DNA from 4 places in the Glaciecola sp. 1036 genome. Region 3 is predicted to be linked to each of the others. Evidence: predicted binding sites of a transcription regulator. Region 3 holds the regulator's gene; each other region holds the start of a gene.
The links. Region 3 encodes sigma-54, which starts transcription at its own class of promoters, with help from an activator protein. Its sites were predicted from a motif close to GTTGGCACGNNNNTNGNNT; they were not measured.
Positions count from the first base shown of each region.

Region 1: the regulator sigma-54 is predicted to act here: its motif matches at 956-974, upstream of ACNKW3_RS18690 (entericidin A/B family lipoprotein).
Region 2: the regulator sigma-54 is predicted to act here: its motif matches at 1,024-1,042, upstream of ACNKW3_RS12235 (S8 family peptidase).
Region 4: the regulator sigma-54 is predicted to act here: its motif matches at 910-928, upstream of ACNKW3_RS00655 (kinase).

Region 1 is NZ_JBLWFH010000020.1:35,084-37,292, forward strand. It holds gene mnmG (tRNA uridine-5-carboxymethylaminomethyl(34) synthesis enzyme MnmG) at 1-459, opposite strand, end outside; gene ACNKW3_RS18690 (entericidin A/B family lipoprotein) at 1,023-1,169, shown strand; gene ACNKW3_RS18695 (DUF2254 domain-containing protein) at 1,209-2,209, shown strand, end outside.
Region 2 is NZ_JBLWFH010000007.1:194,542-196,750, forward strand. It holds gene ACNKW3_RS12235 (S8 family peptidase) at 1-977, opposite strand, end outside; gene ACNKW3_RS12240 (hypothetical protein) at 1,271-2,074, shown strand.
Region 3 is NZ_JBLWFH010000004.1:262,735-264,943, forward strand. It holds gene lptB (LPS export ABC transporter ATP-binding protein) at 1-113, shown strand, start outside; gene ACNKW3_RS08405 (RNA polymerase factor sigma-54) at 182-1,678, shown strand; gene hpf (ribosome hibernation promoting factor) at 1,709-1,996, shown strand; gene ptsN (PTS IIA-like nitrogen regulatory protein PtsN) at 2,004-2,209, shown strand, end outside.
Region 4 is NZ_JBLWFH010000001.1:135,367-137,575, forward strand. It holds gene cmoB (tRNA 5-methoxyuridine(34)/uridine 5-oxyacetic acid(34) synthase CmoB) at 1-877, shown strand, start outside; gene ACNKW3_RS00655 (kinase) at 999-1,910, shown strand; gene ACNKW3_RS00660 (HAD-IIB family hydrolase) at 1,895-2,209, shown strand, end outside.

The DNA.
Region 1 (2,209 bases), on a different contig from region 3:
AAGTACAACAGTTCGGGCTTTAAATTTAAGCCCCATCTTAGTCACTACACCTGTTACTTTTTCGTTCTCTACAATTAAATCATCACAAGATTGCTGGAAGAGTGTCAGATTTTCTTGGTTTTCCAACATTTGCCGTATAGCTATACGATACAAAGATCTATCGGCTTGAGCACGAGTAGCTCTTACCGCAGGGCCTTTGGATGAATTTAAGGTACGAAATTGAATGCCAGCTTTATCAATGGCCTTTGCCATTGCACCACCTAAGGCATCAATTTCTTTGACCAAATGTCCTTTACCAATGCCTCCGATAGCTGGATTACATGACATTTGCCCAAGAGTCTCAATACTGTGAGTCAATAATAGAGTATCCGCACCCATTCGCGCAGCCGCGAGAGCAGCTTCAGTACCTGCATGACCACCACCTACAACAATTACGTCAAAGTCTTTTTGGAAAAACATTGGTTACTCTCATTAATAGAAATTATCGACACCCTCAAAAAAGGGCGCATAGTGTATATGAGTCTGCGCTTATTTTAAATGATTATTAATTGAACAATAGGCGTTTTTTTATCGAGTTTTTCACCTTGGTTAAAATTACCTCGATTTTAAATATAAAAAGATCTCTTTATATAGATCTCTATTATTATTCTTATTAAGCACAAGGGTTTCTGTGGAAAACTCATTTTTTATATTATTTTTCATATCGTTACAGCGATCATAATCCATGTATAAATCTGGTATATCTGGCTGAAATCTTATGTATAACCACCCTAGTTATCCACAGCGAAAAAAACATAATTTTTTATTCAGATCCTGTCCTTGAATTATGAACAAGGTTATTAGCATCTTATCCACAGGCAACTTTCATTTGGAAAATTTTTCTGTCTATAGTGAATAATATTCCTAATCTGTTTTAATAAATTTAAAAATATACAATTAAATCAATAATTTAACTATTGGCATTATTTTAGCTTTCCATGAACCACAAAAGATTAATTTAAAAAATTGTCATGGAGAACATCATGAGAAATTCATTCTATGTAAAATTAAAATTGGCTTTCTTCGCTATTTTCGCAACGCTTTTGTCCGCTTGTGCTACCGTCGATGGTATGGGACAAGATATAGAATCAGCAGGTGAAGAAATTCAAGACGCAGCCGACAGCGAATAGTAATCACCATAGCCCTTTGCATGAATGCAAAGGGCTTTTTTGTCTTTTTATCCCATGCAGATATCTAAGCCTAAACTTTTTAAAGTCTTAGAAAACCTAAGCACAAATTTCTGGGCGATTCCTTTTACATTTTTATTTACCGCAATCGCCATGGTATTTGTGGTTCGGTTTCTAGATTCGGTTCAAGGCGTCACAGAACTGCCGGTGTTATCTTGGATGTATAGCATAGGGCCAGACAATGCTAGAGCTATGTTGTCTTCATTGTCAGGGGCTATCATTTCAGTCACGGGTATCGCTTTTTCAATGATCATTGTGACCCTCACATTAGCGTCGAAACAATTCGGGGCCAGGCTGATCCGCAATTTTATGCAAGACAAAAACACTCAAGTCTCTTTAGGGATTTTAGTATCGAGTTTTGCTTTTTGTTTCATATTACTTGGATTTATCCGAGATCAAGATGTCGAAGAATATGTGCCAGGCGTTGGTCTACTTTTATCCTTTGGCATTAGTATCGCTGTATTAATTACCATCATATTTTTAATTCATCATGTGGCCAACGCAATTCAAGCGGAAAATGTGATTAGTGCCTGTTGGCAAAAGCTTTGTGAAGATATTGAACGTATCTTTCCCAATGACACCAGCGATCAAAGAGAGGCGTATTCTTTATCAGAATATTCACTTGTGGATTGCACAATCAAAGCGTCTTCAGACGGATATGTACAGGGTATCGACTATGATGCAATTAATGGGTGCGCAGAAGAATTAGACCTGTTAGTCGTTATTCATGTTAAACCTGGCCAATATGTGTGCAGTGGACATGATATTGCACATTTCTACACAGAACAAAAACACCTTGGCAATTCTCACAATAGTGATGACTTGCAAGACAAGCTATCGAACGCTTTTATTGTGGGAGGGAATAGAACCCCTGTGCAAGATCCTGAGTTTGCCATCAATCAGATGGTTGAAATTGCACTTCGCGCTCTATCTCCTAGCCTTAATGACCCTTTCACAGCCACTACTTGCTTAAACAGGATAGC
Region 2 (2,209 bases), on a different contig from region 3:
AACGGTGTTTCGTTATCAGCCGCCGCACCTACAGTAATAACATAAGGATTATTGCCCGGTACTGTGATGCCCATATCATCACCAGAGTTGCCTGCAGAAGCCACAACAACAATGCCTGCATCCCATAAACGCATTACAGCTTGGTTGATAGGGTCATCCCAATAACGGCTCATTGGATCAGTTCCAAGCGACATATTTACCACGCGAATAGCATAGCGATAACGGTTTTCATACACCCAATTTAACGCATCTAACACCTTTGAATAACTACTTTGACCACTTGCATTAAAAGCTTTGATAGGCAGTAAAAAAGCACCAGGTGCTATCCCGTTAAATTTGCCTGTATCACTTTGCAACGCACTACCAATAATACTGGTTACATGAGTACCGTGGCCGTTTTTGTCGTCATTATATCGGTAGCTCTTTTTACCTGATATTGCATCGTACTTAACTGCCACTTTTTGATAACCATAAGAGTTTCTAAATATATATTGACCTTCATTGCCACCTAAATTTGCACCACTGTCAATAACGGCAACGGTTACACCATAACCGCGGTAATACATATCATGTAAGCGGTCAGCGCCTACCTGCTCGGCAATATTATTGTTGATGGAATAAGGAAGGTTTTGTTGATTTGGGTTACCCATAGTCATTACAGTACGGTCGTCTTGGATACGAATACCCGCTGTAGATTTAATTTCAGATGCTTGCGCAGAAGTTAATGTCGCAGACACTGCATTAATGATTGGGAATTCGCGGCTGATATCGCCACCAACACTAGATACTACAGAAGCGATGTATTGCGTGTCCTTACCTTGTAAAATGTAAGATTTAGCAACTTCTTCACCACCGTCCTTTTCATGTCCCCACATAGCCGCGGCGATATTTTGAGTTTCATCTTGCTGCAAAAGCAAAACAGAAGCTCCGCCAACCATGGCTGCTGCAAAAATTGCGGTCTTTACTACATTTTTCATAATTTAATCCAATCAACTTCAAAAAGATTTGTTCTTGCTCTCCTCTTTGCACTTAGTGTGCCAATATTGAAATATAATTTATATCATTGTTTTTATTATATATTTTTGATCTATCTTTCACTTTATTAAATTTTGAATAATTCGAAATTAAATTTTTTGTTCATTTTTTTATTCAAAATTCATTTGTATGTTCATTTTTTAATTTCAATTTTTACCGTTCAAAATTTTAGTCAGGAAAATTTATAAAATTTAAAAATTTGCCGATATAGTTGACTGAATTTAAGGGAGAAAGCATGCGTAATCCATTTACGGTGATATTGGTCATTCTATTAATTATTTCATTTACCTACTCTATCTTCGTTTTACACATAGATAGTGAAGACAATAATGCATTGATAATAAAAAATGACAGACAAACAGTAGTCGCAAAGGACTCAAATTCTGAACGTTCCAGTAAAATTCCACCTGCTTATATTCCCAAACCACAATTAAAACCTTCGATCAATAAACAACCAAAAGCCGTGACAGAAGAGCAAGGCCTGCCAATCGCAATAAGGTTAATGGGAATAAATGCACAAGAGCAAAAAGGCTTATTTGAATCCGGCGGCCAGCTTGACGAATATATTGTGGGCGATTCGATGTTTGGCTACGACATTGAATTCAATGCCCTAGATAAAGAAACAGCTACCCTTAGCTACCAAAATAAGTCGTTCATATTAACATTGAACGGCGATAATTTGCTCATTGAGGAAGATCAGCAAAGTTACGAGGAACTCCTTGCTATGTCGCCTTCAGAAATTGGCACTCGACCTAAAATCGTTGAGCACTTTGTGACCTTAACTGAGACCCCATACATTGCCGACGGTATGATAGTCTCCCCAGGCATTAATCCTGAACTGTTTAAACAAGCGGGTTTACAGCCTGATGATGTGTTGCAAACCATAAATGGTTTAAGTGTGACTGTGGAAGAAGATTTTAAAAAGATTCAACGCATGATGCGTAATTCAAATACCTTGGTACTAGTAGTGCAACGACGAGGCCGACAACTTACATTGTATTTAGATATACCTGGCGAAGAACTTAGTATAAGTTTGTAGCATATACTACTTTGCCCCTTATTTTGGTTTTAGTGGCCACAGCATACATTTAGGTGTAGGCGATTAAAATTAAACCACTATTCTACAAGAACGAAACTGATAATCTCTTTTCCAATTCTCAGCTATTATGCTTCT
Region 3 (2,209 bases):
AAACTGCATACATTGTAAGCCATGGCTCTTTGATTGCTGCTGGTACAGCAGAAGAAGTATTAGCAAATCAAGAAGTTAGAGACGTTTATCTAGGAGAGCAGTTCTCTTTGTGATAAAGTGGTTAACAACTTTTTAGCGAACTTAATGAAATCGCAATTTTTAGTGGAAGTGTAAAATAGTAATGAAACCTTCGTTACAGCTTAAATTCAGTCAGCAGCTCACCATGACGCCGCAATTGCAGCAGGCAATTAAGTTATTGCAGTTATCCACTTTGGATCTTCAACAAGAAATTCAAGAAGCATTAGAATCTAACCCGCTTTTAGAACTTACCGAACACAATCCCGAGCAAGACGGCAAACAACAGCTAGATAACAATATCGACAAAAATGTTGATAACAATGGAGAAAAGCTCACTGAATCAGCTTCTGCCAGGGAAGAAACCCTTGATAGCCATGATGCCCTAGAGAAAGGTGATATTCCTGATGATTTACCCGTGGATACTTCTTGGGATGAGTATTTAGGTTCTAGTTCGGCTCCTATCAAAATGGTGGGTTCAAATCCTGACGATGATTACGTATATCAAGGTGAAACCAGCGACTCCATTCAAGACCACCTGCTTTGGCAAATTGAAATGAGTCATTTTTCAGATAACGACAAAAGTATCGCTATCGCTATCATTGATTCCATTGACGAAGCTGGCTACCTCACCGTAAGTTGTGAAGAGATTTTAGAATCGTTAGACAACGAAGAAATTGAACTTGATGAAGTTGAATGTGTATTAAAACGCATTCAACACTGTGACCCTGTAGGCTCAGGTGCCAGAAACGTACAAGAATGTTTGCTGATACAGCTAAATCAATTTCCTGTGGACACACCTTGGTTGAAAGAAGCAAGAGACTTAATTCAAGAATATTCAGACTTGCTTGGTGGTAAAGACTATCGCACCTTAATGCGAAAAACTAAATTGAAAGAGGAGCAACTGCGTGAAGTTATGAAGTTGCTTAAAACGCTAAATCCGCGACCTGGTACAGCCATTTCAACCAAAGAACCAGAATATGTCATCCCTGATGTAAATGTGTACAAAAGCAAAGGCGTGTGGATGGTTGAATTAAACAACGACGCCCTTCCTGCCCTTTCGGTCAATGACACTTACGCCAGTTTAGCGAAAACCACAAAAAACCCAACTGAGTCTCAATTTATAAAATCCCACCTGCAAGAAGCAAAGTGGTTTATAAAAAGTTTAGAATCACGAAACGAAACCTTATTAAAAGTGTCACATTGTATAGTGACAAGACAAAAAGAGTTTTTCGAAAAGGGACCTGAAAAAATGGTGCCCATGGTACTCAACGATGTAGCAGAGATGGTGGATATGCATGAATCGACAATTTCACGTGTTACCACCCAGAAATATATGCATACACCTAGAGGTATTTTCGAACTGAAATATTTCTTCTCAAGTCATGTTGCAACGGACTCTGGCGAAAACGCCTCATCTACTGCAATTAGAGCTTTGATTAAGAAATTAGTGGCTGCAGAGCCTGCGGCTAAGCCACTGAGTGATAGCAAAATTGCGCAGTTGCTCGCAGAGCAAGGAATTCAAGTTGCTCGGCGAACCATTGCAAAATACCGGGAATCGTTAAACATTCCCCCATCAAACCAACGTAAGAGTCTGATCTAAGACTTATACAACAAAAGAGGGCCTAGCATTATGCAAATTAACCTAACTGGTCATCACGTTGAAATCACTGATTCTCTTCGTAATTATGTAGATACTAAGTTTGAAAAGTTGGAACGTCATTTTGATCACATCAATAATGTTCATGTGATTTTAAATGTGGAAAAGTTGAATCAAAAAGCAGAAGCCACGTTACACTTGAACGGTGGTCAAATATTTGCTGATTCAGAGCATACCGACATGTATGCAGCCATTGACTCGCTGATAGATAAATTGGATCGACAAGTCATCAAACACAAAGAGAAACTAAAACGCCACTAAGTGTTGTATGATAATTTCAGACATAATTTCACTTGACCGCACCAAATGTGCGGTTGAGTGCCAAAGCAAAAAACGAATTTTAGAAATCATCAGCGAGATTGCGGTAAAACAAAATCCCTCACTCGATCAAGTTGATGTGCTTAATAGTTTATTAAGCCGCGAAAAAATGGGCAGCACAGGCATTGGCAACGGCATTGCAATTCCTCATGGTCG
Region 4 (2,209 bases), on a different contig from region 3:
GCAGTCGGCGACGCATCACGACAAACAAAAAGTTTGGCAAAAACAAATTTTAAAACTCCCTTCTTCTATACCTTTTAAAACTGAAATTGGAAATACCATTCAGATTGGCGATGAAGAAACTTTGACCGTCAATGAAAAGAAAAAGATCAGCGCTATATTGCAGCAATTTATGCCATGGCGAAAAGGACCATTTAACTTTTTTGGTGTTCAAATAGACACGGAATGGCGCTCAGATTGGAAATGGCAAAGAGTCTTGCCACATATTCAATCATTGGCAAACAAGCGTGTCCTTGATGTTGGTTGTGGGAGTGGTTACCACCTTTGGCGTATGCATCAAGAGCAAGCAGAACAAGTCATAGGAATAGACCCAACCACTTTATTTTTCTACCAATTTCATTGTGTAAAGCGTTACCTACCAAATGCCAACGTACATTTTTTGCCATTAGGAATAGAACAGTTACCCGCTACCAAAGCATTTGATACCCTTTTTTCTATGGGCGTGCTGTATCACCGATTAGATCCTCTGCTATTTTTAAAACAACTTAAGCAGCAGTTAGTCAAAGGGGGCGAGCTAGTATTAGAGACCTTAGTTATTGCAGGTGATGACCAGACGGTTCTACTGCCAAGTGACAGATATGCGCAAATGGGCAATGTGTATTTCATTCCAAGTAGTTTAGCTATGATAAAGTGGTTACAGAAAGTTGGTTTTTCCAATGTCAGGCTAGTAGATGAAAATGATACTACTATCGAAGAACAACGAACGACTGAATGGATGCCAAACCATTCGCTAATAGACTTTTTAGATCCTCAAGATCATAAGAAAACCATTGAGGGTTATCCAGCGCCAAGAAGAGCCACTTTTATTGCGACAGCCTAATTATGTTGTCCGTTTGAATTGTGAATTGGATTTCTGGCACGATATCTGTAGTTGTTAACCTAAAAAGACAAAACAATAGCTTGAAATAGTTGTATATGAAGCCGCAAGAGGTAAAAGCTGAATGCAGCAAGATGAGCAAGATTCAATATTGGCGCAGTTTAAAGAGCAGTTTACGTCAGAACACAAACTTACTAACAGTTACTGGCAAAGCGCACTAAAATGGTTCAAACCACTCGCTGATGACATTATTTCGCACCATAAAAAGGCGAAAAGACCACTATTTGTGGGCGTAAATGGTGCTCAAGGTTCGGGAAAATCAACATTAACTGATTTTCTCGTTGGCTATTTCAATCAAGTCCAAAAAGTATCAAGCGTTGGCTTTTCCATCGACGATTTTTATTTCAGTAAAGAGATACGCGCTGCCTTAAGTGAACAAGTTCACCCTCTGCTTCACACTCGCGGAGTACCAGGAACTCATAATGCAGTAATGTTAAATAAAGTATTAAATAAACTAGCCTTAGGGCAAAGTTGCATCATACCCAAATTTGATAAAGCGAATGACGATTTATATCCAGAAGAAGATTGGACGCCAATAGAAGAACCTAAAGATATTATTGTATTTGAAGGATGGTGTGTGGGTAGTAAATCCGCCGAAAATGATACCTTATCTGTTGCCGTCAATCCGCTCGAAACTGAACATGATCCTGACGGTAGTTGGCGTGGCTATGTGAATCAACAACTGTTACAAAAGTACGAGCCTATTTTTGCACGGCTCGATTTACTCGTAATGTTAAAAGCACCTAGTTTTAATACCGTGTACTCGTGGCGTTTAGAACAAGAGCACAAGCTCAAACAAAAATTAGCGGCTTCTGGTATTACAGGCAACATTGGTATGACGGATGAAGAAATAAAAACCTTTATCCAGTATTACCAACGTATCACTGAGCATAATTTACATTATTTACCGGCTGATTGTGATTATGTGTTTTCGCTGGATGAGAAAAGAAGTATTACTCAATGTATAAAAAAATAACAAAAAATAAAATCCCACTAATATTTACAGATATGGATGGGACACTACTCGATCATTTTAGTTATTCGTTTGACGCCGCTAAACCTTGTATTAGTGCTTTACAGTCTTTGAATATCCCTATTATTCCAAACACCAGTAAAACGTCTAGTGAAGTGAAACAGTTGATGACGGAGATAGGTTTAAAAGGGCCTTTAATAGTAGAAAATGGCGCAGCCGTACTCATGCCAATTGACTTTTTACCCAAAAAACCCAAAGGCGCTGTCTGGGAAGGTGGACACTGGGTTAAGAGCTTTGCCAAC